2 regions of the Neorhizobium sp. AL 9.2.2 genome follow, and region 2 is predicted to be linked to the other one. Evidence: predicted binding sites of a transcription regulator. Region 2 holds the regulator's gene; the other holds the start of a gene.

Region 1 (14,729 bases), 410 kb from region 2:
TGGCCGAGACGACGAGATCGAGATACGGCACCTGCCGCAGAAACGCCAAAGGCTCCGGCACGTCGCCGGCAAGTGCCTTGTCGAGATCGGAGAGATTGCGCGAAATCAGCCGCACATTCCGGTATCTGCCCGCAAGCATCCGCAGCCGCACGGAGGCGAGATGCACCAGATCGACCAGAACGACCGTATCGAAACCCTTCGCCAGATCCTCGATCGGCACGTCGCGCAACAGACCGGAGCCAAGCACGACGACGGTCCGCCGCTGCTTCATGTCCGCGATAGTCTCGCGAATGAACGTCTTGCAATTCTCCTCATGCGGTGCCCAGGCGTCGGCGCAACGTCTGGCACGCGACCAGAGATTGACTGATGACCGGATGAACGGCCGGAATTCGGCTGGCGTGACCGGCAGGGTCGCGGTGTAATGGAGCGCTTCGAGGATCATGGGTGAGCGATAGAGGCCTGGCTCCCAGTTCTGTCAAGCATTCAGGCCAAGCTCGCGCTCCATCTCGTCCCAGGTGTAGGTTTTCTCACCGGCTTGGAGACGTTCCATGGCGGCTTGCCCGGCTGCGATATCGTACATATTCTCAAGATGCTGCTCGATGACGTCTCGGATATAGACGTCCGGCGCAGAGCCGGCCTCTGCGGCGTAACCTTCGACAAGCTTCAGCATTTCATCCGGGATTTCGATCGTGACGCGCTTGTCCATGGCCGTAACCCCTGTGGTGGCGCAATATATACCACTGCTCTAGCCTGTTCGCCAGCCGCCGCCCTTGCCGCTCCGGCTGTCATCCTCTAAGAAACCGCACACTAATCCGGCCTTTCCCGAAGGCCCGAAGGCAATGGAATATCGATCATGAGCGACAAACAAAAGAAGCCCCAGAAACTGAAGGCCCGCCTGCCGCGCGGCTTTGTCGATCGTTCGAGCGCCGATATCCACGCCACCAACGAGATGGTCGGAAAAATCCGCGAGGTCTACGAACGCTACGGCTTCGATCCGCTCGAGACGCCGCTGTTTGAATATACCGATGCGCTCGGCAAGTTCCTGCCCGACAGCGACCGTCCCAACGAAGGCGTCTTCTCGCTGCAGGACGATGACGAACAGTGGATGTCGCTGCGCTACGATCTGACCGCGCCGCTCGCCCGCCATGTCGCGGAAAACTTCAACGAGATCCAGCTGCCGTTCCGCACCTACCGCGCCGGCTACGTGTTCCGCAACGAAAAGCCAGGTCCCGGCCGCTTCCGCCAGTTCATGCAGTTCGACGCCGATACGGTCGGCGCACCCGGCGTCCAGGCCGATGCCGAAATGTGCATGATGATGGCCGACACGATGGAAGCGCTCGGCATCAAGCGCGGCGATTACGTGATCCGGGTGAACAACCGCAAGGTTTTGGATGGCGTCATGGAGGCGATCGGCCTCGGCGGCGACGACAAGGCCGGCCAGCGGCTGAACGTGCTGCGCGCCATCGATAAGCTTGATAAGTTCGGCCCTGAGGGCGTTGCACTGTTGCTGGGTGCAGGCCGCAAGGATGAGAGTGGCGATTTCACTAAGGGTGCTGGGCTTCTTGATTATCAGATTCAAGCATTGCTTGCGCTATTCCTACCGCAACCTGACGGATTCGTGACTGTTGCCATTGCAACTGATGATCCAAATAAGCCGGAAATTAGACTAGTTTCGGTTGGAGAATATGATGCACTAAAGTCCTCGGAAACTACCGCAGATAGGGTGCAAGATATTGTTGAAACGGTTGGTAAGCCGGCCGCTTCAGCATTGGGGCTGATCCAGTCTGTCTTCGCGTTGGCGAGAGCAGACATGAGTTCTATCCCATCGGCTGTAGAAGGTAACAACGAGCTGTTTAACATGGCCAGGATGTTCCTTGCCGCCGGTTACGGCCCGGACCGCATCCGCATCGACCCCTCCGTCGTCCGCGGCCTCGAATACTACACCGGTCCTGTTTACGAAGCCGAGCTCACCTTCGACGTCACCAACGAAAAAGGCGAAAAGGTCGTCTTCGGCTCGGTCGGCGGCGGTGGTCGTTATGATGGTCTCGTGTCGCGCTTCATGGGCCAGCCGGTGCCGGCCACCGGTTTCTCCATCGGCGTCTCGCGGCTGCTGACGGCGCTGAAGAACCTTGGCAAGCTCGGCCAGGATGAGGTGGTCGCACCCGTCCTCGTCACCGTCATGGATGGTGATGTCGAGAGCATGGGACGCTACCAAAAATTCACGCAGGATCTCCGCCAAGCCGGCATTCGCGCTGAAATGTACCAGGGCAACTGGAAGAAATTCGGCAACCAGCTGAAATATGCCGACCGCAGAGGCTGCCCGATCGCCATCATCCAGGGCGGCGACGAGCGCGCCGAGGGTGTCGTGCAGCTGAAGGACCTGTTCGAGGGCAAGCGCCTCTCCGGCGAGATCACCGACAATGCCGAATGGCGCGAAGCCCGCGTCGCCCAGGATACGGTCGCAGAAACCGATCTCGTCACCAAGGTGCAGGAAATCCTGGCAGCCCAGGCCGAAGACCGCAGGCGGGCGAAGGGCGAATGATGTCTGTGACGGTGGCTTTTCCCCTCCCCAACCCTCCCCACAAGGGGGAGGGAGCGCGTTGGTGCGTAACGCCGGCGTCGGATGTCCCGCTGCGCCTCGCTGGTGAGATCGGCGACCGCCCCGAGTTTTCTCCCCCCTTGTGGGGGAGATGGGCGGCAGCCCAGAGGGGGACTTTCTCCTCCATCGCAGGAGTCGTCCCATGCCGCTGATCAACATGCCGGAATTCTCCGGTCGCCTTCTCGATGAATTTGCCGGTCGCGGTGCGGCCCGCATCGATACGCCGGTGATCCAGCCGGCAGCACCGTTTCTCGACATGGCCGGCGAGGATCTGCGCCGTCGCATCTTCCTCACTGAAAGCGAGCGCGGCGAAAGCCTGTGTCTGCGGCCGGAATTCACCATTCCCGTCTGCCTGCGCCACATCGAAACCGCCACCGGCACGCCGCGGCGCTATTGCTATCTCGGCGAAGTGTTTCGCCAGCGTCGTGACGGGGACAACGAATTCTACCAGGCCGGCATCGAGGATCTGGGCGAAAAGAACGTCGCGAGCGCCGATGCCCGTGCCGTCACCGATGCCGTCGAAATCATCGCGAGCCTGCTTCCAGGCCGCGCGCTCACCGTGACGCTCGGCGACCAGACCGTGTTCGAAGCGGTCGTGCGCTCGCTCGGCCTGCCGCTCGGCTGGCAGAAGCGGCTGATCCAGGCCTTCGGCAATACCGCGCTTCTGAAGCAACTGCTGCTGACGCTCGCCACCCCGCATCCGGTTGCAGGCCTGTCGCCGGAACTTGCCGATCTCTTGCGCAAGGACGAGGCGGCGCTGATCGACCATATCGACCGGACCATGCAGGACACCGGCTATTCCACCAATGCCAGCCGCTCGCCGCGCGAGATCGCAGCCCGGCTGACGGAAAAGCTGGCGCTGGCCGAAACCCGGCTGGATGGCGCGGCACTTCTTCTGCTCAGCGAGTTCCTGTCGCTGGAACTGCCGCTTTCGGAAGCCGCCGCCGCCCTTGCCGGTTTTGCAGATGCCGCAGGCCTGTCGTTCGGCCACGCGCTTTCCGAATTCGAAGCCCGCGTTGCAGCGCTTCAGGATCTCGGCATGGACCCGTCGCGCATCACCTATCGCGCTGCCTTCGGTCGTCCGCTCGATTATTACACCGGCCTCGTCTTCGAGGTCACGCAAAAGGGGTCGGACGCGGTTCTGGTCGGCGGCGGTCGCTTCGATCGGCTGCTGACGCTGCTCGGCGCCGTCGACGACATTCCGGCTGTCGGCTTCTCGCTGTGGCTCGACCGGATCGAACAGGCGAGGGCGCGCTGATGACCATTACCATCGCTTTGCCCTCCAAGGGCCGCATGAAGGACGACGCCTCTGAAATCTTCGAGCGCGCCGGCCTTCCCATCGTCGCCGTCGGCAATGATCGCTCCTATCGCGGTCGCGTCGAAGGCCATGAGGATATCGAGATCGCCTTTCTCTCGGCCTCCGAGATCGCCCGTGAACTCGGCGCCGGCGCCGTCGATTTCGGCGTCACCGGCGAGGATCTCGTGCGCGAAGGCCTGGTCGATGCAGACAGGCAGGTCGAGATCGTCGCCCGCCTCGGTTTCGGCCATGCGGATGTGGTCGTCGCCGTTCCGGAGATCTGGCTTGACGTCGATACCATGGCCGATCTCGGCGATGTCGCCGCCGATTTTCGCGCGCGCCACGGTCGGCGGTTGCAGATCGCCACGAAATACTGGCGGCTCACCCAGCAGCATTTCTCGTCGCAGCACGGCATTCAGCTTTACCGCATCGTCGAAAGCCTCGGCGCCACGGAAGGCGCACCGGCGGCGGGACAGGCCGATATCATCGTCGATATCACCTCGACCGGCTCGACACTGCGCGCCAACCACTTGAAGATCCTGTCGGATGGCGTCATCCTGAAGTCGCAGGCCTGCCTCGTGAGAGCACGCAAATCCGCGCATGAGAGCGATCCGCGCATCGCGCATATCGTCGATGCCGTGCGCAACGCGCTCTGATGGCCGGCGAAGACGCCAATATCATCGGGCTCTACGAACGCCACGCAGCTGCCTTCGACAAGCTGCGCGGCAAGACCCTGTTCGAGCGACCGTGGCTCGACAGGTTTGCGGCCACCATGCCGCCGCGCGGTCACGTGCTCGATCTCGGCTGCGGTGCAGCGGAACCGATTGCGGCAGATCTGATCCGCCGCAATCTTCGCCTCACCGGCGTCGATACGTCGGAAACGCTGATCGGGCTTGCCCGCGAACGGTTTCCGGGCCGCGCCTGGATCGTTGCCGACATGCGCAAGTTCTACCAGCCGACCAAGTTCGATGGCATCATCGCCTGGCACAGCTTCTTCCACCTCAACCCGCAGGACCAGCGCGCCATGTTCCCGCGCTTTGCAGCACTCGCTGGCCCCGGTGCGGCGCTGATGTTTACCGCCGGCCATTTCGAAGGAGAGGCGATGGGGGAGTTCGGCGGTGAACCGCTTTACCACGCCAGCCTGTCACCGGAGGAATACGAAGCGCTCCTCACGAGAAACGGCTTCGAGGTGGTGGCGAGCGTCGCCCAGGATCCGCAATGCGGTGGCGCAACCGTCTGGCTGGCAAAGAACATCCGCCGCCGGACATCATAGCAATTCCAGAATAAAAAAAGCCCACCAGTCAGTTGACTGGCGGGCCTTCATGGCAGGGAACGCTTTAGAGGTTAGGCTGCGATTGCAACCTTGCCGCGGCGAGCGTCGACCGAGTAGAGACCTGGGCCGTAGGTGGCGAGCAGGATGTAGGCGCCGGCAAGGGTCACGTTCTTCATCAGCATGATGCCGTTCAGCGTGTTGATCCAGCCGAGAGCGGCATCCGGCCAGCCGGGAACGGCAACGGTGCCCGAATGGAACATCACGCCGGTGAAGATGCAGAACAGGGCGATGGCCCAGCCGGCGATCTTGGTCTGGAAGCCGACGAGAACGGCAAGACCGGCAACGAATTCGAACAGGCCGGCGAGATAGGCAAGGGCGGTTGCAGCCGGCATGCCGGCGCCTGCTATCATGCCGGCAGTGCCTGCAGGATCGGCCAGCTTGCCGAAGCCGGCAAAGATGAACATGAACGACAGAAGAATGCGTGCGACGAGAATGATGATGTTGTTGGTGCTGGACATGGGAAGTCTCCGGGTTGCGGCGCTGGATCTTTCTCCCCGCCGCGTGTGAATTCTTGAACCGGACATTACCCCTTTCTGCCAAACGCGAAAGATGAACGATCGGAGACTGTTTGTCTCATAAAAGTGAACGATCAAGGCCATTTTAGAATGTGCAAAAAACCGCATATGCAAGCGAAGGTGAACGCAACCTTCAGCCGGGGTTCACCGTTTGGCACCTACCATCGGGTCGTTCTCACATTGAGTTCGACCTCGAACTAGGAGGAAGATATGAAGAAGATCGCCATCACCACGCTCGCACTCGTCATGGCGTCTGCATTTGCAGTGCCGAGCTTTGCGCAGACATACCGCAGCGAAAGCCGCGAAAACCGGCAGGAAAACCGGATCTACCGCGGTGCCGTCACCGGCAAACTGACGCCGCAGGAGCTTCGCAACATCGCTCGCCAGCAGAACCGCATCGATCGCGCCCAGAACCGCGCAGCCCGCGATGGCGTAATCACCCCGCGCGAGCGCCGCGAGATCGAGCGCCGCCAGAACAACGCGTCGCGCAACATCTACCGCAAGAACAACAACCGCCGCACGATGTACTAAGCCGCGCGGCACTTGCAACGACCCTCGACCGTCCGGCTCTGCCGGGCGGTTTTTTTATGGGCGCGAAACGAAAAAAGGCGGCCCGGAGACCGCCCTTTCGGTTCGTCAATGTGGTCGATCAGAACTCTTCCCAGTTAGAGGCGGCTGGCGCTAGCGAACCGAAGGCCGACGCAACCTTCTTGGCGAGGGTGCGTGCCGGCGAGGGGGTGGCGCGGGCGGTTGCGTGATCGGCAACGCGGACCGATGCGGACATCCCGCGGTCGCCTTCGGTGTTGAACCGACCGACGAGCTCGCGCAGTCGCTGGGCTTCCTGGGCAAGCGCAGCGCTTGCCGCCGTTGCTTCTTCCACCATCGCGGCGTTCTGCTGGGTTACCTGGTCCATCTGGTTGACGGCGACATTGACTTCCGACAGGCCGACCGACTGTTCCTTTGCGGACGTGGCAATCGCATCGAGCTGCGAATTGATCGCCACGACATGATTCTGGATCACCTGAAGCGCAGTGCCTGTGGCGCTCACCAGTTCGACGCCATTCTTGACTTCGGACGCCGAGTTCCGGATCAGGTCCTTGATCTCCTTTGCCGCCTGCGCGGAGCGCTGCGCGAGCTCGCGCACTTCCTGGGCAACCACCGCAAAGCCCTTGCCGGCTTCACCGGCGCGCGCCGCCTCAACGCCCGCATTGAGGGCGAGAAGGTTGGTCTGGAAGGCGATTTCGTCGATCACGCCGATGATGTTGGAGATCTGCGAGGAAGACTGTTCGATCCGCTGCATCGCATCGACCGCTTTTGCAACGACGGCGCCGGACTGGGCAGCCGATTGATTGGCTTCGATCGCCATCGACCGGGCTTCCTCCGTGCGACTGGTGGAGGTGCTGACATTGGCCGTGATCTGGTCGAGCGCTGCAGCTGTCTCTTCGAGCGAGGCGGCCTGCTGTTCGGTACGTTTCGACAGGTCGCCGGCGCTCTGGCTGAGTTCGCGGGATCCGCCGTCGATCGCGTTGGTGGCGTTGGCGACGGAGTGGAGCGTGTCGCGCAGCTTGGCGACCGAGTCGTTGAAATCCGCTCGCAAGCCTTCGAAGTCTGCGGCGAAAGCCCGGTCCAACTGGAAGGTGAGGTCTCCGGCCGAGAGCCGCTTGAGGCCTTCCGCCAGACCATTGGTCGCCTCGGCCATCGCCTCGCTGCGTTGGCGTTCGCTCTCCGCGTTGCGGACACGGTCCGCTTCCTGGGTCGTACGGTTCAGCTCGGCTTCATGCTCCATTTCCTTGCTGCGCAGAGCATTGTCCTTGAACACCTGCAAGGCCTTGGCCATGCTGCCGACCTCGTCGCGGCGGTCCGCGCCGGCCACCAGCGCCGACAGATCCCCGTTTGCAAGGGTCAGCATCGTGCGCTGCAAGTGCTGGATGGGTCGTGCAAGCCAGGCACGGATCAGGAAGAAGCCTGCGACGAGCACGAGGGCGAGACCTCCGATAACGGCGCCGAAAGTGGCGTAGATGGTTGTCTTCGCACTGGCGCTGAGATTTTCGCTTTCCTGATTTGCAGCTGTCATCACTTCGTCGGTCACCACCGTGAGTTTTTCGGTAACGGCCGCAAACTTCGGCTTGCAGTCCCTCATGAAGGCTTCCTGAGACGCCAGCACGGCAGCCTCGTCCGTGGCCTGAGCTGCGGCCTGAACCACAGGGCCGCAAGCGTCATTGAGAACGCTCAAACCTTCCGCCTTGATCGGCGCCAGCTTGGCATTAGCGGGAAGGGCCGCCATCGCCTTGTCCATCCAGCCACCAAAAGAGGATTTGGCTTTTTCAAACGCCGCAAGACTGCTCGCGTTCTCTTCGTCAGTGCGCGACACAAGCAGGTCGCCAGCGGCAGCGTGCCCGGTCTGCATGTAGCGATTGGCGCGTGCAATTGCCAAAGTTGCCAGGCTTTCCTGCTGGAGAAGCCCGCCATACTCGCTATCCAGCGTTCGAATGCTGTTGCTGCTGTAGAAGGCAGTTGCGACGACGAATATGCCGAAGAACGACATGAGCGTCAGAAATTTACCGATCAAAGATACGTGCTTCATGGCAACCTGCGCGTTGGTGTTTGATTAAGCGCAGTTAATGTGAAGTTGCTTAGAAGAGCGTCACTGCCGAATTACTATTTTATACGAATAAAAATTATCAGTCCTTGTCGTTCGGTAAGTTCAGAGGGGGAAATGCTATGCATGCCGTATGCCTCAATAGCAGAAAGGGCGCCGGTTGCCCGACGCCCTTTCCGAAACACTGAACCTGAAGGATCAGATGTGCAGACCTTACGGCCTGATCACATCATGTCCATTCCGCCCATGCCGCCCATGCCGCCGCCGCCCATGCCGCCGCCAGCCGATTCCTTCTTAGGAAGTTCGGCAATCATGGCTTCGGTGGTGATCAGCAGCGAAGCAACCGAAGCTGCGTTCTGCAGAGCCGTGCGAACGACCTTGACCGGGTCGACGATACCCATGGCGATCATGTCGCCATATTCCGACGTCTGGGCGTTGTAGCCGAAGTTGTCGCTGTCGCCGTCGAGGATCTTGCCGACAACGATCGAAGCTTCGTCACCAGCGTTGGTTGCGATCTGGCGAACCAGCGACTGCAGCGCCTTGCGGACGATGTTGATGCCGGCTTCCTGGTCGTCGTTCGCGCCCTTGGAGGTGATCTTGGTCGAAGCGCGCAGGAGTGCGGTACCGCCGCCTGGGACGATGCCTTCCTGAACGGCAGCGCGCGTCGCGTTGAGCGCGTCGTCGATGCGGTCCTTGCGTTCCTTGACTTCGATCTCCGTGGAGCCGCCGACGCGGATGACGGCAACGCCGCCAGCGAGCTTGGCAAGACGTTCCTGCAGCTTTTCGCGGTCGTAGTCCGAAGAAGTTTCTTCGATCTGTGCCTTGATCTGTGCAACGCGGCCTTCGATGTCGGTCTTCTGACCGGCGCCGTCGACGATCGTCGTGTTTTCCTTGGTGATCGAGACCTTCTTCGAACGGCCGAGCATGTCGAGCGTTACGGTTTCGAGCTTGATGCCGAGGTCTTCGGAGATGACAGTGCCGCCCGTCAGGATGGCGATGTCTTCCAGCATGGCCTTGCGGCGGTCGCCGAAGCCAGGAGCCTTGACGGCAGCAATCTTCAGGCCGCCACGCAGCTTGTTGACGACGAGCGTTGCAAGAGCTTCGCCTTCGACGTCTTCAGCGATGATCAGGAGCGGCTTGCCGGTCTGAACGACAGCTTCGAGAACAGGCAGCATGGCCTGAAGGTTCGAAAGCTTCTTTTCGTGCAGAAGGATGTAAGCGTCGTCGAGATCGGCGACCATCTTTTCCGGGTTGGTCACGAAGTAAGGCGACAGGTAGCCGCGGTCGAACTGCATGCCTTCGACGACTTCGAGTTCGGTTTCAGCGGTCTTGGCTTCTTCGACGGTGATAACACCTTCGTTGCCGACCTTCTGCATGGCTTCAGCAATGTCACGGCCGACCTGTGCGTCGCCGTTTGCCGAAATCGTGCCGACCTGTGCAACTTCTTCCGAAGTCGAGATCTTCTTGGCGTTGGCCTGGAGATCCTTGACGACTTCTGCAACGGCGAGATCGATGCCGCGCTTCAGGTCCATCGGGTTCATGCCGGCGGCCACTGCCTTGTTGCCTTCGCGAACGATGGCCTGTGCAAGAACGGTAGCAGTCGTTGTGCCGTCGCCGGCGATGTCGTTGGTCTTCGAAGCAACTTCGCGGACCATCTGGGCGCCCATGTTTTCGAACTTGTCTTCAAGTTCGATTTCCTTGGCGACCGAAACACCGTCCTTGGTGATGCGCGGAGCGCCGAAGGACTTGTCGATGATGACGTTACGACCCTTTGGGCCGAGCGTGACCTTCACTGCGTCAGCGAGGATATCGACGCCGTGAAGCATCTTTTCGCGCGCGGTGCGGCCAAACTTGATTTCTTTAGCTGCCATGTTGGGAACTCCTGAAAAGGGGTGTCAGCAAATATTGGAAGAAGAGCAGTCGGCTAAAATCAGCCGATGATGCCCATGATGTCGGCTTCCTTCATGATCAGAAGGTCGACGCCATCGAGCTTGACTTCGGTGCCCGACCACTTGCCGAACAGAACGCGGTCGCCGACCTTGACGTCGAGTGCAACCTGCTTGCCGCTTTCGTCGCGGGCGCCAGGACCAACGGCGATGATTTCGCCTTCAGCTGGCTTTTCCTTGGCGGTATCGGGAATGATGATGCCGCCCTTGGTCTTTTCTTCAGACTCGACGCGCTTGACTACAACGCGGTCGTGCAGGGGGCGAAAATTGGTGCTTGTCATTGTCTAATCCCTCGATCAAATGACATGGACGGGTCTCAAGGACCCGCGGAGTGACGTTTAGCACTCATCTATCGAGAGTGCTAACGAGACCCGAAATAAGGATGGCTGCGAGCTGAGTCAAGAACGGGCTTGAAAAATTCAGGGCTCAGGGAGCGGCCATGCAGAATACGCTTAACGACCAAAACCCGGGCGCAGCGCCGAGCTTTCGTGAGCTCGTGGCCGTGTTTGCCCGGATCGGAGCTCTCAGTTTCGGAGGGCCTGCCGGACAGATCGGCATGATGCACAAGACTTTGGTGGAAGAAAGACGCTGGCTCTCGGAAGAGCGGTTTCTGCACGCCCTCAACTACTGCATGCTGCTGCCCGGTCCGGAAGCGCAGCAACTGGCAACCTATATCGGCTGGCTGCTGTTCGGCGTGCGCGGCGGTATCGTTTCGGGCCTGCTTTTCGTGCTTCCCGGCCTTGCCATCATTCTCGGTCTCTCAGCAGCTTACGTCCTCTATCAGGATGCGACATGGCTTGCCGGCCTGTTCTTCGGCCTGAAGGCGGCGGTCCTTGCAATCGTGGTGGAAGCCGTGATCCGCCTCGGGCGCCGCACGCTGAAAACTACCTTCCTGCGTGGCGTCGCGGCCGCTGCCTTCATCGCCCTGTTCTTCTTCAGCCTGCCGTTTCCGCTCGTCGTGTTCGCGGCCGGTCTCGCAGGCTATCTGATGACGCGGGCAGGGGCGCAGCAACCGCAAGACAGCGTCGCCAAAGAGGACAGTCCTCCCGGCGCGAAAACACTTGGTGTCGGCCGCACGATCGCGACGCTCGTATTCTGGATCCTCGTCTGGCAGTCGCCTGTTCTGGCGCTCTGGGCCTTCGATGCGCCGGAAAGCCTCTCAAGCCTGTTCGCGTTTTTCTCCAAGATGGCACTGGTCACCTTCGGCGGCGCCTATGCGGTTTTGGCCTATGTGGCGCAGGTCGCAGTCGCCGATTACGGCTGGCTGAAGCCGGGCGAGATGCTCGACGGACTGGCGCTTGCGGAAACGACGCCGGGCCCGCTCGTGCTGGTTCTGTCCTTCGTCGGCTTTCTCGTCGGCTTCCGGGAAGCGTCCGGTCTCGGCCCCGTCACGGGCGGGATTGTCGGCGGACTGCTTGTTGCCTGGGCAACCTTCGTGCCGAGCTTCGTCTTCATCTTTGCGGGCGCGCCCCTGATCGAGCGCCTGCGCGGCAACGGCCTTTTATCCGGCGCGCTGTCTGCCATCACCGCCGCGGTCGTCGGCGTCATCCTCAACCTCGCGATCTGGTTCGGCCTGCACGTTCTGTTCAAGGAAGTTCGCCACGTCGATCTCTTCGCGCCCATCGGATTTGGCCTCTCCGTCCCGGTCTGGTCCAGCCTCGATCCCGTCGCGATGATGCTATTCGCAGCCTCCGCCGTCATGCTGTTCGTCCTGAAGCTCGGCATGGTGCCGGTGCTCGCCATCAGCGCGGCGGCCGGTTTTCTCGCCCAGATCGTTCTGATCCAGTGAGGATCGGACCATTGCAAAAATATGAAGTTTTGCCGGGTTCTGCCTCGCAGCGGCGCCTTTCACCGCCTTGTCCCTTGTAATCTCGCCGACGGTTTGCGATGTCAGCCTCCTAATCGAGCAGGCAAAACCGGCAGGAACTTTTGACATGGCAAAGCGCATCCAGAATTTGAACGACGTGATCGAGGGCTACGATGTCGTGCTTTCGGATGTCTGGGGCGTGGTCCATAACGGTGTCGAAGCCTTCCAGCATTCCTGCACGGCGCTCGCCGCCGCCAGAGAAGCCGGCGCCACTGTCGTGCTGATCACTAACTCGCCGCGCCCCGCACCTGGCGTTATCGAGCAGATGAAGCATCTCGGCGTGCCGGACGACAGCTACGACCGGATCGTCACCTCAGGCGATGTAACCCGCCATCTGGTCGCCGAAGGCCCGAAGAAGGTGTTTCTGCTGGGGCCTGAACGCGACCTCAACTTCTTCGATGGACTGGGTATCGAGATCGTTTCTGAAGCCGACGCCGATTGCGTCGTCTGCACCGGCTTCTTCGACGACGAGAAGGAAGTGCCCGAAGACTATACCCAGATGCTGACCACCTTCATCAACCGCGACGTGCCGATGATCTGCGCGAACCCGGATCTGGTGGTCGAACGCGGTCACCGGATCATTCCGTGCGCCGGTGCGGTCGCCGCCTATTACGAGCAGCTCGGTGGCCAGGTCCGCGTCGCCGGCAAGCCGCACAAGCCGATCTACGACGAGGCGCTCTCGATTGCCCGCCAGGAGCGCGGCGATGTCGACAAGGCGAGGGTTCTCGCGATCGGCGACGGCATGCCGACCGATGTTCGTGGCGCGCTTTCGCAAGGCCTCGACCTGCTTTATATCAGTGCCGGCATTCACATCGCGGAATATGCTGTCGATGGTGAAACCGACGAGGCAATCATGCAGGAATGGCTGAAAAGCGAGAACGCGGCGCCGAAATTCTGGATGCCGCGTCTCGCCTGATCCGGAACCTGACATGACCGTATTTCACCGCAACGAAATGAAGGAGCCGCTGCCCGAAAGCCTCAAGGGCGGCGTCGTCGCGATCGGCAATTTCGATGGCGTCCACCGAGGCCATCGCAGCGTGCTCGATCGGGCGCTGGAGCTTGCCGCCAGCCGCGGCGTGCCCGCGCTCGTGCTGACGTTCGAGCCGCATCCGCGCACCGTCTTCAAGCCCGACCAGCCCGTCTTCCGGCTGACGCCGGCGCCTCTCAAGGCACGGCTGCTGGAAGCGATGGGTTTTCGCTCGGTGATCGAATATCCGTTCGACCGCGACTTCGCGACCCGTTCGGCCGAAGATTTCGTGAAGACAATCCTGATCGACTGGCTGGGCGCAAGCGCCGTCGTTACCGGTTTCGACTTCCATTTCGGCAAGGGCCGTGAGGGCGGACCGGCTTTCCTGATGGGCTCCGGTGATCGTTACGGCTTTACGGTGTCGCTGGTGGATGCCTTTCGCGACGAAAACGCAGAGGTTGTCTCGTCGAGCCGCATCCGCGATCTGATCGCCGAAGGAGACGTTGTGGCTGCCGCAGGCCTGCTCGGCTATCGCTACACGGTCGAGGCGGAAGTGATCGGCGGCGAACAGCTTGGCCGACAGCTCGGCTATCCCACCGCGAACATGAAGCTTGCCCCTGAAACGGAACTCAAGCCCGGCATCTACGCCGTGCGCTTCAGACGAGCCGACGGCACGCTGAATGACGGCGTCGCAAGCTACGGCCGCCGCCCGACGGTGACGGACGACGGCGCACCGCTTCTCGAAACCTATCTGTTCGATTTCTCCGGAAACCTCTACGGCGAGATCAGCTCGGTCTCCTTCTTCGGCTACCTGCGCCCCGAACTCAAATTCGACGGCCTCGACCCCTTGGTCGCGCAGATGAAAAACGACGAGGAAGAGGCGAGGGCACTGCTTTCAGGCGTAAAGCCGCTCGGCGAACTGGACATGAAGATCGCGTTTTAGGCTTTAGAGGCGCCTGTCCGACCCGGCGTCTTTCAGAATGGCATTCGCTGTGTGGCGGCTGAGAAGAGTGCGGGGTACGAGAATTATCTTCCCCGTCGCCTTCGATTGCCACTTTTCGTGAGAGCCCTTGGCATTCGTCAGGTAAACATAGCCGAGTTCTGAAATGATCGAGCGGACGGTCTTGTAAAAACCGTCCACCATCAGGCGGCCGCCGTCATCTCGGCGGGCCGTTGCCAGAGAATTGCCGGGATGAGGTCCTTCACCGGCGTCTGTGCCAGATCCTCTGCGGATATATGATTGGCAACGATGAGATCGATGGCTGCATCGAAGATGACGTCTTCAAAAGAATCCACGTCGGGCGCCTCGATATGAAGGCCCTCGATGTCGCTCTCCGAATAGAAGACCCTGGCTTCTTCATCCCAGACAGCTTTGATAAAGAATGTTCTCTTCACGGTGTCTACTCTGAAGGTCTGCGGTTTCCCGAAAACCATATATCTGTCATCAGTAGTCCGCAACGCAGGAATGATATCCCATGGCAACCCCACCCCGCAGGCCCGTAAACCCGATGGAAGCGGCCGAAGCGCTGTTTAAGCAGGTCAAGAAACCCGCTGCTCCAGCAGTGGAACGACGCGCCGCTCCGCAGGCAAAGGAACTCGTGTCCCT
Region 2 (14,729 bases):
TGCGCGACCATATCCAGACGGACGGCTCGCTTGGCTATTTCCAGCATTCCTTCTCTGTCTATGACCAGGAGGATAAGCCCTGCCGCACGCCGGGCTGCGGCGGCACCGTTGCTCGTATCACCCAAGCCGGCCGCTCCACCTTCTACTGCCCGCGCTGCCAGAAGTGATCAGCCGTTGCAGGCGATGTTTGAAGGCGCGTCCCTATAAGGAGAGTGGGAGGGGTTATGGTCGCGAAAAGGACGCGGGACTTCGCCAAACGGCAAATTCAGCGGCACCCTTCATGCGAATCCGCGTTGACGAGGCGCGCTATACCGGTTATATGCCCGCCCACAGTTGGGAAAGCCTGATCGACGGCTTCCTCTATTGCTCCCGAATTGCTGGATTGATGGTCGCAGGACCTACGCGGCAACGGCGGAGTTTTGGTTCGAATTCGTAGAGAGGCATGATATGGCCAATACAACTTCGGCGAAAAAAGCGACCCGCAAGATCGCTAGCCGTACCGCAGTCAACAAGTCCCGCCGCTCGCGCGTTCGTGGCTTTATCCGCAAGGTTGAAGAAGCGATCGCAACGGGTGACGTATCCGTCGCTGCTGCTGCTCTGAAGGCAGCTCAGCCGGAAATCGCACGCGCTGCAACGAAGGGCGTCCTTCACAGCAACACGGCGTCCCGCAAGGTCTCGCGCCTGGCAGCTCGCGTCAAGGCACTCTCCGCCTAATATCACCTTTAGCGTGCATGCATCAAAAGCCTGGTCGGTCGACCGGGCTTTTTGTGATTCTCGGTCCTTTGTACTTCGTTAACCGGCTCAGTAACGGTTACGTGTCAGGTGCGTGACAGATTTTCCCGATGAATTACAAAGGCTTATGAGAGGTCTGCCCGAGTCTGGCGGCAATTCCGCCAACCCGCCGCCTGCTTTCTGAGTCAAGGTTTTTTTTATTTTTTCTCTGAATCGTACCATCAGAAATAGATGGATTTTGAATCCCATTGATTCAACTGGGATTCTTCTCCGCAACCCTCCGGCCATTCAAATCGCGCCCAGAGAGTCAACGGTCGCGCTCGGATTTTGCGTAAAATTCATCATTGATCTTGCCATTTGATCCTGCCTAAATGGCTTTTAGCGAGAGGCATGGAGTTCACTCCTAGAGCCTGCCGACAACCGCTCGACACCGAGCGGCCCGGGGACTTTAAGCAGCTTGCGGCGAGATGTTTTTCTCGTTTCCTTATTTAACCGATGGTTGCAAGCCGGAAATTGGCTTTTCCGGCAACAGCTGAACTTATGCGTGACGGGGCCGACTGGGGAGTCGGAAGAAGGCATTGGGAAGTCAGCGGCTCTTCATAACGAGGATGGAGCGTGCGCTGAGTTGCGGGTTGGCTCCCGCAGGTCTGGATCAGACGAGGTGATCCGGATCGATCTTTGATGGTCCGGGCGGTTGGCCTGGAACTTTAATCGATGGGGAAGGGCAGTCATCGTTTCCTCGCGGAGACGGGCTGTCGGACGTAGTTAAAAAGAATGTGTCCTGGCGGGAAACAGAACCGCCGGGCTCCTATGGAAAAGGCGGCGAATAATGCAAATGAATAACGTATCGGCTCGTGCAACCGGCAACGGGGGCAATGCACGACAGGCGTTTGATTCCGTTTGCGCACAGGCGGCAGGGGAAACACCAGTTATGAAGCATGATGCTCTTTTCGAGCGGTTCAGTGTGCGTCTTAAAGCACAGGTCGGCCAGGATGTTTACGCAAGCTGGTTTGCAAGACTTAAGCTTCACACCGTCTCGAAGAGTGTCGTCAGGCTCACGGTGCCCACGACGTTTCTGAAGTCTTGGATCAACAACCGTTATCTTGATCTGATCACGTCGATCTTCCAGGCGGAAGATGCCGAGATCCTCAAGGTGGAGATCCTGGTCCGCACGGCAACCCGCGCTGCAAAGCCGGTATCGGATGTCCAGGACGGCGTCATTGGCTCGGATGCCCCGGCACCTGTCGCGTCGCAACGCCCGTCTGCACCGCGTGAGATCGGCAAGATCGCCACGTTCCCGACGGCCGCGTCCACCCCGGTTCGCCAGTCCTCGCAGCCCGGCCCGTTGTTCGGTTCGCCACTCGACAGCCGTTATACGTTCGACACGTTCGTTGAAGGCGCCTCGAACCGCGTGGCGCTTGCCGCTGCCAAGACGATTGCGGAAGCCGGTGCCGGTGCCGTGCGTTTCAACCCGCTGTTTATTCATTCCGGTGTCGGTCTCGGCAAGACCCACCTTCTGCAGGCCATCGCCAACGCCGCCGTCGGCAGCCCCCGCATGCCGCGCGTGGTCTATCTCACCGCCGAATATTTCATGTGGCGTTTCGCAACCGCGATCCGCGACAATGATGCCCTGACGCTCAAGGACAGCCTGCGCCATATCGATCTGTTGATCATCGACGACATGCAGTTCCTGCAGGGCAAGATGATCCAGAACGAATTCTGCCATCTGCTCAACATGCTGCTCGACAGCGCCAAGCAGGTCGTGGTTGCTGCCGACCGCGCGCCTTGGGAACTGGAATCGCTCGATCCGCGGGTTCGCTCGCGTCTGCAGGGCGGCGTGGCCATTGAGGTCGAGACGCCGGATTACGATATGCGCATGGAAATGCTCAAAGGTCGTCTCGCGGCTGCCCAGCAGGATGATCCATCGCTCGATATCCCGCACGAAATTCTCGATCACGTCGCACGCAGCGTCGTCAGCACCGGTCGCGAACTGGAAGGCGCGTTCAACCAGCTGCTGTTCCGTCGCTCGTTTGAGCCGAACCTCTCGATCGAGCGCGTCGACGAGCTTCTCGCCCATCTGGTCGGCGCCGGGGAAGCAAGGCGCGTCCGGATCGAGGATATCCAGCGCGTCGTGGCACGCCATTACAACGTCTCGCGGCAGGAACTGGTCTCCAACCGCCGCACCCGCGTCATCGTCAAGCCGCGCCAGGTCGCCATGTACCTCTCGAAAACCATGACGCCGCGCTCCTTCCCGGAAATCGGCCGTCGGTTTGGTGGCCGCGACCATACGACCGTGCTGCATGCGGTTCGCAAGATCGAGGACCTGATCTCGGGCGACAGCAAGCTCAGCCACGAGGTCGAGCTTCTGAAGCGCCTGATCAACGAAAACAATCTGTGATCATCGACTGACCGACCGAAGCCGGCTCTTACCCATCGGATGAGAGCCGGTTTTTGTTTGTCCGGGCGTTGACGGGATTTGGCTTCTGGCGCACACCAATCTTTCTGGTGTGCGAGGAGCGTGTCGTGTTTCTTTTATCCGTGGCGACCATCTGGGCTGTCGCCTGCATTACCCCCGGGCCAAATACGCTGCTGGTGATCCGCTATTGCCTCACAGCACCGCGCAAGGTTGCCATTACGGCAGCCATGGGAACGATTACCGGAACATGCCTGTGGGGCTTTGCGGGCTGGCTCGGGATCAATGCCCTGTTTCAGGCAGCTCCCTTCGCCTATGTCGCGCTGAAGATCGTCGGCGGTCTTTATCTCGTATGGCTCGGCCTGCGCGTCTTCATGGATGTCCGGAAGGCCCGGACAACACCCGAATTTGCCCCCACAGAACGCGAGATACCGCTGAGGAAGGCTTACCGACTGGGGCTTGCGACCAACCTCGCCAACCCGAAATCGGCTCTCTTCGTTGCCTCGCTGTTTGCCGCTACCATGCCGGCGGGCACGCCGTTTCTCTACGGGCTAGCGGCAATCGCTGTCATGGTCGCGGTTTCGGCCTGTTACTATACGTTTCTGGTCGGCCTGATCACCCATCCGCGGGTAGCGAGCGCCTATCTCAAGGCCAAGCAGAAGATCGACCTCGGCGTTGCCACCGTCTTCGTCGGCTTCGGCACCAAGCTTCTCCTGTCACAGAAGTAAGAGCCATGGCGGAACACGATCAGACCCTCCGCTTCTACGCCGACAATGCGAAGGCCTATGCCGGTTATCGGGAAAAGGCGAACGAGATCCGGCTGGAAGCATTTCTCTCCCGCCTCTCTCCGGGTGCCCGAGTTCTGGAACTTGGCTGCGGCAATGGCCGCGACAGCGGTTTCATGATTGAACGCGGCTTTGACGTCACCCCGACGGATGGCGTTGCGGAAATGGCAGAGCAAGCCTCGCGCCGTCTGTGGCGTAGAGTCGCGCTACTGCGCTTCGGGGATATCGACAGCGTTGCTGCCTATAGTGGCGTCTGGGCCAATGCCTGCCTTTTGCACACGCCGAGAAATGATCTCGCCGATATCCTTGCCCGCATCCACCGGGCGCTGCGCCCTGGCGGCATTTTCTACGCAAGCTATAAGACCGGCGAGGAAGAGATGACGGATGCGATAGGTCGCTATTACAACAACCCGTCGCGGCCCTGGCTCGAACAGGCCTACAGGACCGTCACGTGGTCATCGCTCGAGATAAGCACGAACGACGGCAGCGGCTATGATGACCGGCCGACCGAATGGCTGCATGTGACGGCGGTGAAGGCCTAGTCAGCAGGCGAGGTCGGCAACGACAGCATCGAGGATCAGCATGCCGGACGGCGTGCAGCGCAGCCTGGAATTTCCCAGCCGCTCGATAAAGCCGTGTTCCAGAAGCCGCTCTTCGCGGACCGGGTCCGGATCGCGGCCGGAAAGCTCCTGCCAGCGCGCCAGGTCGACGCCTTCGGTCAGGCGCAGTCCCATCAGAAGCAACTCGTCCGCCTGCTCGTCGAAGCCTAGCAGTTCCTGGTCGACCATGCCGTGGCCTTGTGTCTCGACCTGGTCCAGCCACGTCTCCGGACGTCGCTCGGTGGCGGTGGCGATCTTGTCGCGTCCCCGCGTCAGGCGACCATGCGCACCGGGGCCGATGCCGGCATAGTCGCCATAGCGCCAGTAGGTCAGGTTGTGCCGGCTTTCAGCACCCGGCTTGGCGTGGTTGGAAACCTCGTAGGCCGGCATGCCATGCGCGGCCGTGATCTCCTGCGTCGCCTCGTAGAGCAGCGCCGACTGCTCATCATCTGGAACGATCAGTTTGCCGGCCTTGTGCAGGCCGTAGAACGGCGTGCCTTCCTCGATCGTCAGCTGATAGAGGGAAAGGTGATCGACGGCATAGGAAATGGCCTGCTTCAGCTCCGCTTCCCAGGCCTCCACGGTCTGCTTGGGACGGGCGTAGATCAGGTCGAACGACATGCGCGGAAAGATCTCGCGCGCCAGCTTGATCGCCTTCAGCGCGTCTGCCACGTCATGCAGGCGGCCGAGGAATTTGAGATCCGTATCGTTGAGAGCCTGCACGCCCATCGAGACCCGGTTGATGCCGGCAGCCCTATAGCCGCGAAAGCGCTCAGCCTCGACGCTGGAAGGATTGGCCTCCATCGTGATCTCGATCCCGTCAGGCACATGCCAGTGCTGCGCGATCCCGTTGAGGATCGCCCCGACGGTTGAAGGATCCATCAGCGAAGGCGTACCGCCGCCCAGAAAGATGCTCGTGACCGTCTTCGGCCCGCTCATCTTCCGCATCGTTTCCATCTCTTTCAGAAACGCGGCGGTGTAGCGGAGCTGATCCACGGGCTGGTGGCGGACATGGCTGTTGAAATCGCAATAGGGGCATTTGGCCGCGCAAAACGGCCAGTGCACGTAAACGCCGAAGCCCGGCTCACCCGTGTCGGGTAGCAGCATGCCGGGAAAAAGGGGAGCGACGGCGTTCAATGGGGATCAGGCCTCCAGGCAGGTTTCAACGAACAGCTTGAACGCGCGCGCCCGGTGCGAAAGCGCATGTTCATCGCCGGGCTTCCAGCCGTGCTTTTCCTCGCTGGTCATTTCACCAAACGTGGTCTCGTGCCCTTCCGGCTGGAAGATCGGGTCGTAACCGAAACCGGCATCACCACGCGGCGGCCAGGCGACAACGCCTTCGACATCGCCGCGGAAGAGTTCGGTGTGGCCATCCGGCCAGGCAAGGCAGAGAACGCTCACAAAACGGCAGCTGCGCTTGTCGGGCTTGGTCGCACCCTTTTCCTGCAGCGCGTCTTCCACCTTCTGCATCGCCATCGCGAAATCGCGGCTGCCATCCTCGCGCTCGGCCCAGTTGGCGGTATAGACACCGGGAGCACCGTCCAGCGCATCGATGACGATGCCGCTATCGTCGGAAAGGGCGGGCAGGCCGGACGCCTTGGCAGACGCAAGCGCCTTGATCGCCGCATTTTCCTCGAATGTCGTGCCGGTCTCATCCGGTTCCTCGAACTTCAGTTCGGCTGCGGACTTTGCCGAAAAGCCGAACGGACCGATCAATTCGGCAATCTCACGGATCTTGCCGGCATTGTGGCTGGCAACGACGATCGTTTTCGTCTCAAGCTTGCGCATGAAGGTTCCTATAGATTCCAGAGCCTCGGCTCTGCGCATTCCAGGCTGTTGCCGGCCGGGTCACGGAAATAGATGGATCGGGCGCCGGTCGGCCAGCGAAAATCGCTTTCAATCACGATGCCCGCCTTGTTGAGCTTTTCGACCATTCTGTCAATCGCCGGCCCGTCCATACGAAAGCACACATGCCCCGGGCCTGTCGTGCCATGCGGGGGAACCGGCAGCGCATCATCAGGTGGCGGCTTCAGAGTCTCGGCGCGATTGAAGATTAGGAGGATGTCGGGTCCGCATCGGTAAAACACGTGGCGATCGCCGGCCCGCAACACCCGTTCAAGCCCGAGCAGTTCACCGTAAAAGGCTTCCGCCGCATCGAGATCATCGACATAGAGCGCTGTTTCGAGAATGCCGTCGATCAAAACAGTCGCTCCCTTGTCTGATGCTGCCCCGCCATGAAGGCGGGGGAGAGGTTCGATCGAGAGGTAGTCTCTCCGGAAAGGAAGACTGCCCCTCGCAACTCTTGGATCAGCCAGCGTTGAAATCAGCCGCCGATCGCCTGCTTCTGCAGAGCTACCAGTTCCCGGGTGCCGTCCTGTGCCAGCGACAAAAGGTTGAGGAATTCCTCCTGGCTGAAGGGAGCACCCTCGGCCGTGCCCTGAATCTCGACGATGCCGCCGCTACCCGTCATGACGAAATTCGCGTCTGTCTCGGCGGCGGAATCCTCGAGGTAGTCGAGATCTATGACCGGCTGGCTTGCAAAGATGCCGCACGAGATCGCCGCGACATGGTCTTTCAGAACCTTGTCGAGCTTGATCATCGAGCGGGTGTCCATCCATTTCAGGCAATCATACAGCGCCAGCCAGCCACCGGTAATGGCCGCCGTGCGGGTGCCGCCATCGGCCTGGATCACGTCGCAGTCGATGGTGATCTGCTTTTCGCCAAGCGCGGAAAGGTCGACCACGGCGCGCAGCGAACGGCCGATCAGGCGCTGGATTTCCTGGGTACGGCCACCCTGCTTGCCGGTCGCAGCCTCGCGCTTCATCCGGTCGCCGGTGGCGCGCGGCAGCATTCCGTATTCGGCGGTGACCCAGCCCTTGCCGGAATTGCGCAGCCACGGCGGTGTCTTTTCTTCAAGGCTTGCGGTGCACAGAACATGGGTATCGCCGAACTTGACGAGACAGGAGCCCTCGGCATGCTTGGAGAAATTGCGCTCGAACGAAATCTTGCGCATCTGATTTGTCTGTCTGCCTGAAGGCCGCATCCGTCACTCCCTAAATTATTGTTTCCGCCTTCTAAGGCTCGGAGCCGTCATTTGCAAAGAATTTCCCTTTTGCGGATGCGCAAGTGAGCGACTATATCTGGGAGATGAGATCAGCAGCATGGTAAAGGGGCCAATGGTATTTCCGGGACTGACGGGTCGCGACAACGGCTCCGTGCTTGATGATCGTTCGCGGGAAATCTTTCGCCGCATCGTGGAAAGCTATCTGGAATCCGGCGAGCCGGTCGGTTCGCGCAATCTGTCGCGACTTCTGCCCATGTCGCTGTCGCCAGCCTCCGTGCGCAATGTCATGAGCGATCTGGAAGAGCTCGGCCTCATCTACTCGCCGCATATCAGTGCAGGCCGCATGCCGACCCAGACAGGGCTGCGGTTCTTTGTCGATGCCTTCATGCAGGTCGGCAATCTCTCGGAAGAAGACCGCGCCAGCATCGACCGGCAGATCCGTCCGCCGGATCGCGATCAGACGCTCGAAAACCTGATGGCCGATGCAAGCCTGATGCTGTCTGGCGTCTCGCGCGGCGCCGGCATCGTCATCACCGCCAAGAACGATCCCGTCCTCAAACATGTCGAGTTCATCCGCCTGGAGCCCACCAAGGCGCTGGCCGTCCTTGTTGGCGATCATAATCAGGTGGAGAACCGGATTATCGACCTGCCCGCAGGCGTGACCTCGTCGCAGCTCGGCGAGGCCGCAAATTTCCTCAACGCGCATCTCGCCGGCCAGACGCTGCCGGAATTCCGCGGCCAGATGAAAATGCTGAAGGAACAGGTCGCAAGCGAGCTTCACACGCTGTCACATGATCTGGTGGAACGAGGTCTGGCTTTCTGGTCGGGTGATCAGGAGGACGGAAAGCCGGGCCAGCTCATTGTGCGCGGTCGGGCAAACCTTCTGGAAGGTCTGGCTGACGTCAGCGATCTCGATCGGCTGCGTCTGCTGTTTGACGATCTCGAAAAGAAGGACAGCCTGATCGAGATCCTCGACCTTGCCGAAAAGGGGCCGGGCGTGCGGATCTTTATCGGTTCGGAAAACAAACTGTTCTCTCTATCCGGCTCCTCGCTCATCGTTGCGCCCTATCGTGATGGCGAGGAACGCATCGTCGGCGCGGTCGGCGTGATCGGCCCAACCCGGCTGAATTACTCGCGCATTGTGCCCATGGTGGATTACACGGCGCAGCTGCTTGCAAGGCTATCCCGCTAGGATGTTCCCAAGCCCTTGATTTTTTCGCCCCGAACCTCGATATCGGGCGCAACCACCCTTCCAGATTCCAATACGCACCGGAGACCGTCATGACCGACGAAACCAAGAAGAACGGACCTGACGCAGCTGCTGTCGAAAACACGGCGGAAGCCGTAGCATCCGCTCTCGAAGACGCCGCCGATCAGAGCGCAGGGGAAGCCTTCTTCGCGCAGGAGCCCGATCCGATCGATGTGCTCAAGGCTGAAAATTCCGATTTGCGCGACCGTTTCATGCGGCTTGCTGCAGAGATGGACAACCTTCGCCGCCGCACCGAGCGTGAAGTAAAGGATGCCAAGTCCTACGCCGTCTCGGGCTTTGCCCGCGACATGCTGGCCGTCTCGGACAATCTGCGCCGCGCGCTCGACACTGTTCCGGCAGACAAGCGTGCCGGAGCCGATGCGACGCTGACGAGCCTGCTTGAAGGCGTCGAAATGACCGAGCGTGGCATGCTGTCGACACTCGAGCGGCACGGCGTCAAGAAGATCGATGCCGAAGGCGAGAAGTTCGATCCGAACTTCCATCAGGCCATGTTCGAGATCCCGAATGCGGACGTACCCAACAACACTGTCATGCAGGTCGTCCAGGCCGGCTTCATTATTGGCGAACGCGTCTTGCGCCCGGCCATGGTCGGCGTCGCCAAGGGCGGCCCGAAGGTTGAAGCAGCGGCGGCTGAAGACAAGAAGGACTGAGCTCCTCAGAGCCTTTCCAAGAAAAATGGGCGCCTCGGGCGCCCATTTGCGTTTGGCGACCGCGGGTAAGGATCAGTGCGTCGTATCCAGCGAAACATGCGCCAGGGAACGGATCAGGGCCAGTTCCGAATTGAGATGGGCTCGGGTCTTCTTGTCCGCATCGCCGATCAGTCCCTCCTGACCATCGGCAATTTTGAAGATTGCATCGAGCTCATCGAGAAGATGGGGATCCTTGATCGCCAGCAGGATGATAACCGCCTTGAGCAGTCTGTCATTCGCAGCGATCCTGGCACGTATGTCGTCATTCATGTCTATCTCCTTCAACGGGAAAGACATGTGGCGTATTTGACAAAAGGCAATTCTAAAGAGGGCTCGAAAACAAGATTAGCCGCTCCATTCGAGGGCGAGCGGGCGGCTTTACTCTATAGAAAAGGAGTATAAAGCCGCCTCAGGCGGCGTGGTTTGCCTGTTCTGCATTCAGAAAGGCGTAGATTGCCGACGCGGAATCGGTCTTGCGAAGCTTGGCAACGAGATCCTGATCGCGCAATACGCGGGCAATACGCGAAAGCGCCTTCAAGTGGTCGGCGCCGGCGCCCTCTGGGGCGAGCAGCAGGAAGACAAGATCGACCGGCTCGTCATCAAGCGCTTCGAAGTCGATCGGCGATTCCAGGCGGGCGAACACGCCCTTGATGGACGATATGCTGCTGAGCTTGCCATGTGGGATGGCAATGCCGTGGCCAACGCCCGTCGACCCCAGCCGCTCCCGTTGCAGGATGACGTCGAAGATCTCCCGCTCGGGAACACCCGTCAGCTTGGCCGCTTTCACAGCAAGTTCCTGAAGAAGCTGCTTCTTGGAGGTCACTTTAAGGGCAGGAACAATCGCATCTTGCTGCAGCAAATCCGCCAAAGCCATTCTTATCATCCTTTTGCCGCGAAGGGCGAAGAGAGCGCCAAAGGCGCTCTCCCGAGAGTTTTTAGTTCTTCATACCGGTGGAATCGATCCAACCGATATTTCCGTCATTGCGCCGGTACACGATGTTCAGCTCCTTTCCAGGGCTGCGGAACAACAGGACCGGTTCGTCCGTCATGTCGAGCGCCATCACGGCGGTCGCAACGGACATGGTCATCAACTGCTTCGTGCTTTCCGCAACGATTGTCGGTGCGAAATCGTCTGGCACGTCGTCTTCTTCATCCGGTACCCGGTCCATGACCGTGTAAGCCACTTCGGAAAAACCGTTCGCGTGATTGCCGGCGTGATGGTCCTTCAGTCGACGCTTGTAGCGACGAAGGCGTTTTTCGATCCGCTCCGCTGCAGCATCGAAACTTGCCTGTGGATCATTCGCTTCTCCGGCCGCATGCAGGACGATCCCGGTATCGAGATGCACCTTGCAATCTGCCGAAAAACGCGAGCCGGACTTCTCGACGATCACCTGACCCGAATACCCCCCGTCGAAGTATTTGGTCACTGCACCGCCGATGTGGTCCTCGATCTTCTGTCGAAACGAGTCGCCGATTTCCATATGTTTACCGGATACACGCACACTCATGGAGTTACTCCTTATTGTCGTGACTTGCATGTTCCAGTCTACGCCAACCGGCCTCTTGATCCAAGCGGTTCACGAATGGCAGGGCCAAATTGGTTTGGGAATTGGTTTAGATCCCGTGTCGCCCGGTCAGGTTGCGGCGGGTCTCTAAACTGCCATTAACGGAATGTCAATCTGTGCGGCACGTGTGGCGAATACCGGGTCGCCTATGACTGCCCTCGATATGTGAGGCTAGAACGCTGCCAGTTTCGCGATGGCGCGCTTTTCCCGCCTGCGTTGCACCGATGACGGAATGTTCATCGCCTCGCGATATTTCGCCACCGTCCGGCGCGCAAGTTCGACACCGCCCTGTTTGAGGCTGATGACAATGTCGTCATCCGAAAGGACGGCACTCGGCAGCTCCTGAGAAATCAACAATCGGATGCGATGCCGCACCGATTCGGCCGAATGGGTGTCTCCACCCTCTTCCGCCGAGCCGATCGACACTGTGAAGAAGTATTTCAGTTCGAACAGGCCGCGTGGCGTCAGCACATACTTGTTGGAGGTGACGCGGCTGACGGTGGATTCGTGCATCTTGATGGCCTCTGCCACCGTCTTCAGGTTGAGCGGTCGCAGGTGATCGACGCCGTGCAGCAGGAAGGCATCCTGCTGGCGTACGATCTCGCTTGCCACTTTCATGATCGTCTTGGCGCGCTGGTCGAGGCTGCGGGCGAGCCAGTTCGCCGTCTGCATGCAGTCCGACAGAAAATTGTGATCTTCGCCGTTCTTCGGGCAGTGTTTGGAGACCGTGTTGAAATAGGTGTGGTTGACCAAAACGCGCGGCAGGGTATCGGGATTGAGTTCGACGTTCCATCCACCATCAAGCGATGGCCGGACCACGACATCAGGTGAGATAGACTGCGAGAACCCGCCCTCGAAGCCCGCACCCGGCTTCGGGTTGAGCTTGCGGATTTCAGCCATCATGTCGATCAGATCTTCGTCGTCCACGCCGCAGATCTTGCGCAGAGACGCAAAGTCACGCTTGGCGAGAAGATCGAGGTGATCGATCAGCGCTGCCATGGCCGGGTCCAGGCGGTCGTTCTGGCGCAACTGGATCGCCAGGCATTCGCTCAGGCTACGGCAAAATACCCCGGGTGGATCGAAGGTTTGCAGCTGAATGAGAACGGCCTCTACCGCCTCCGGCGCCTTGCCGAGACGGGCCGCGACCTCTTCGATGTCGCCCTGGAAATAGCCGGCATCGTCCAGCTGGTCGAGCAGGTCCTGGGCGATCAACCGGTCGCCCGGGGTGGTCACCACGAAAGGCAGCTGTTGTCCGAGATGATCGCGCAGGGTCACCTGACCCGCAACGAAATCGTCGAGGTCGTAGTCCTCGCCGGCATCGCCGCCGGGCATCGATTTCCACTGGCCGAGAAGTTCGGGCGCGTCCGGCCGCTGTGCCGGTGCGTCGTCGGGAAACACGTTTTCAAGGCTGGCATCGAGGTGATCGCCAAGCTTGGCCGTGCCGTCGCGGGTTGCGCTCTCATACCAGTCGAGGGAGCCGATATCGGCTTGCGCCGCCGACTGGCCTTCGAACGGTCCGTCATCCTCGCGCGAACCGGAAAACTCCAGATCGCGGGGATCAAGCCCGCCTAAATCCGCATCACCATCGCCGTCGCCTGCCGCTATTTCGAGCAGCGGATTTTTCTCGACTTCCTGCGCGATGAACTGGTTGAGTTCAAAATGCGTCATCTGCAGCAGCTGAATGGACTGCATCAGCTGCGGTGTCATCACCAGCGATTGGCTCTGTCGCAGAAAAAGACTGGCAGATAACCCCATGGCGGACGCGAAACTCCCGTGATCTCCTTAAAATCATGCGGTCATCGCACGATAGTCGAGAGGGAGACACCGAGATTACGGCGCCATCCTTCAACTGGCACAAGAATTGCTTTTTTGATAGATTTGGTCAAGCGGCACGAAGCGGGAAAGTGGATTCTTTCTGGCCTCAGAGGCTGAACTTGTCGCCAAGGTAAAGACGACGAACATCCGGATTGTTGACGATATCGTCGGCCCTGCCATGCGTCAGGACTTCGCCTGCGTGAATAATGTAGGCGCGGTCGATGAGACCCAGCGTTTCGCGGACGTTGTGATCCGTTATCAGTACCCCGATACCGCGCGCCGTCAAGTGGCGAACCAGGTTCTGGATGTCGGAAACGGAAATCGGGTCGACACCGGCAAACGGCTCGTCCAGCAGCATGAAGGCAGGGTCGGTCGCCAGCGCGCGGGCGATCTCGAGGCGACGCCGTTCGCCACCCGACAACGCGACAGCCGCGGACTTGCGCAACTGGCTGATGTGGAATTCCTCCAGCAGCTCGTCGAGCTTCGCTTCCCGCTTGTCGCGGTTCGGTTCATGCACTTCGAGAACCGCCCGGATATTGTCTTCGACGGACAGTCCGCGAAAGATCGAGGCTTCCTGCGGCAGGTAGCCGACGCCGAGACGTGCACGCCGATACATCGGCATATGCGTCACCTCGTTGCCATTGATGGCAATCATGCCCTCATCGACAGGCACAAGCCCGGTGATCATGTAGAAACACGTCGTCTTGCCGGCGCCGTTCGGTCCGAGCAGGCCGACAGCCTCGCCCTTGCGCACGACCAGCGATACGCCGTTCACCACGCGCCGCGTGTCATAGGTCTTGGAAAGACCATGCGCCACCAGCGTACCCTCATAGCGCGCCTTGTCGCGTGCAATGAAAGGTTCGGTCACGGGCGACCGGTCGGCGGACCGGTTGGAGAGGAAAGGTATTTTCAAGGGCTTGGATTTCTATTGCTTAGGTCGCGACTTCGGGTCGAGCATGATTTCCACGCGGCCACCGCAGGAATCGAGCTTCGCCTGTCCGGTCGCCATCTGCACGGTCAGCTTGCAGCCGCGAAACACGTTGGCGCCTTCGGAAAGCACGACTTGCTTGCCGGAAAGCACGAAGGTCTGCGAGGTCATGTCGAACTCGCCCTTTTCGGCGGTCGCCTGCTGAGTGCCCGAGGTGAGGAAAACGGTGTCGTCGAGAAAGATCTTGTCGATGTCGGTGCTGCCGGAGGTCACCGAAGCGCCTTCACCTTTGTAAAGCACGGTCATCTTGCCGGCCTTCATCGTGGTCGTACCCTGCACCACCTGCACATTGCCGGTGAAGAAGGCACGTTTTTCCTGATCCTTGATTTCCAGCTGGTCGCTCTGGATCTGGATCGGCGCATCGTTGGAAAGCTTCAAGCCTTCCATCTTGCTGCTGGTGGTCTGGGCGGTCGCGCTGAAGGCAAGGCCGAACACGAGTCCGGTGGCCATCACGGCGGAAGAGATACGAAAGAGTCGATTCGTCATTGCGGCCGTGCCCTATTTGCCTTGGTTGCGGATGCGGGCAGGGTCGAGGTCGACCTGAACCTTGCCGATCAGGGTGATTGTGTGTCCCTTATCCGTTATCTTCAGGGAGTTCGCAACAATGGAACCCGCGTCCATGGAGATTTTGACCGGGTCCGGCGTATCCATCAATCCACCCGGTATATCGAGGCGGGCGGATTGGAAGCGCGCAGTAATCCCGTTGGATAAATTAACGTCGAATGGTTTGGTCAGATCCAGCTTGTCGGCGCCACGATCGAAATCGGCACCGGCGGCGGTGACACGCGCAACGACCTCGTCATTGATCG

Evidence for each region. The regulator HrcA, encoded in region 2, represses chaperone genes, less so after heat shock. The targets are predictions, from matches to a motif close to GTTAGCACTCNCNNNNNGNGAGTGCTAAC.
Region 1: the regulator HrcA is predicted to act here: its motif matches at 10,627-10,655, upstream of groES (co-chaperone GroES).

Annotation. Positions count from the first base shown of each region.
Region 1 is NZ_JAALXU010000001.1:668,644-683,372, forward strand. It holds gene G6K99_RS03175 (hypothetical protein) at 1-442, opposite strand, end outside; gene G6K99_RS03180 (DUF6290 family protein) at 476-706, opposite strand; gene hisS (histidine--tRNA ligase) at 854-2,542, shown strand; gene G6K99_RS03190 (ATP phosphoribosyltransferase regulatory subunit) at 2,742-3,857, shown strand; gene hisG (ATP phosphoribosyltransferase) at 3,857-4,552, shown strand; gene G6K99_RS03200 (class I SAM-dependent methyltransferase) at 4,552-5,169, shown strand; gene G6K99_RS03205 (DoxX family protein) at 5,241-5,687, opposite strand; gene G6K99_RS03210 (hypothetical protein) at 5,955-6,275, shown strand; gene G6K99_RS03215 (methyl-accepting chemotaxis protein) at 6,394-8,328, opposite strand; gene groL (chaperonin GroEL) at 8,568-10,214, opposite strand; gene groES (co-chaperone GroES) at 10,274-10,570, opposite strand; gene chrA (chromate efflux transporter) at 10,729-12,078, shown strand; gene G6K99_RS03235 (TIGR01459 family HAD-type hydrolase) at 12,224-13,072, shown strand; gene G6K99_RS03240 (bifunctional riboflavin kinase/FAD synthetase) at 13,086-14,066, shown strand; gene G6K99_RS03245 (DUF1902 domain-containing protein) at 14,267-14,557, opposite strand; gene G6K99_RS03250 (BrnA antitoxin family protein) at 14,599-14,729, shown strand, end outside.
Region 2 is NZ_JAALXU010000001.1:257,786-272,514, forward strand. It holds gene mutM (bifunctional DNA-formamidopyrimidine glycosylase/DNA-(apurinic or apyrimidinic site) lyase) at 1-167, shown strand, start outside; gene rpsT (30S ribosomal protein S20) at 448-714, shown strand; gene dnaA (chromosomal replication initiator protein DnaA) at 1,562-3,130, shown strand; gene G6K99_RS01345 (LysE family translocator) at 3,256-3,873, shown strand; gene G6K99_RS01350 (bifunctional 2-polyprenyl-6-hydroxyphenol methylase/3-demethylubiquinol 3-O-methyltransferase UbiG) at 3,879-4,472, shown strand; gene hemW (radical SAM family heme chaperone HemW) at 4,473-5,636, opposite strand; gene rdgB (RdgB/HAM1 family non-canonical purine NTP pyrophosphatase) at 5,673-6,317, opposite strand; gene G6K99_RS01365 (VOC family protein) at 6,326-6,730, opposite strand; gene rph (ribonuclease PH) at 6,853-7,572, opposite strand; gene hrcA (heat-inducible transcriptional repressor HrcA) at 7,706-8,785, shown strand; gene grpE (nucleotide exchange factor GrpE) at 8,875-9,513, shown strand; gene G6K99_RS01385 (hypothetical protein) at 9,586-9,822, opposite strand; gene ptsN (PTS IIA-like nitrogen regulatory protein PtsN) at 9,962-10,426, opposite strand; gene hpf (ribosome hibernation-promoting factor, HPF/YfiA family) at 10,488-11,060, opposite strand; gene rpoN (RNA polymerase factor sigma-54) at 11,289-12,872, opposite strand; gene lptB (LPS export ABC transporter ATP-binding protein) at 13,039-13,839, opposite strand; gene G6K99_RS01410 (LptA/OstA family protein) at 13,858-14,406, opposite strand; gene lptC (LPS export ABC transporter periplasmic protein LptC) at 14,419-14,729, opposite strand, start outside.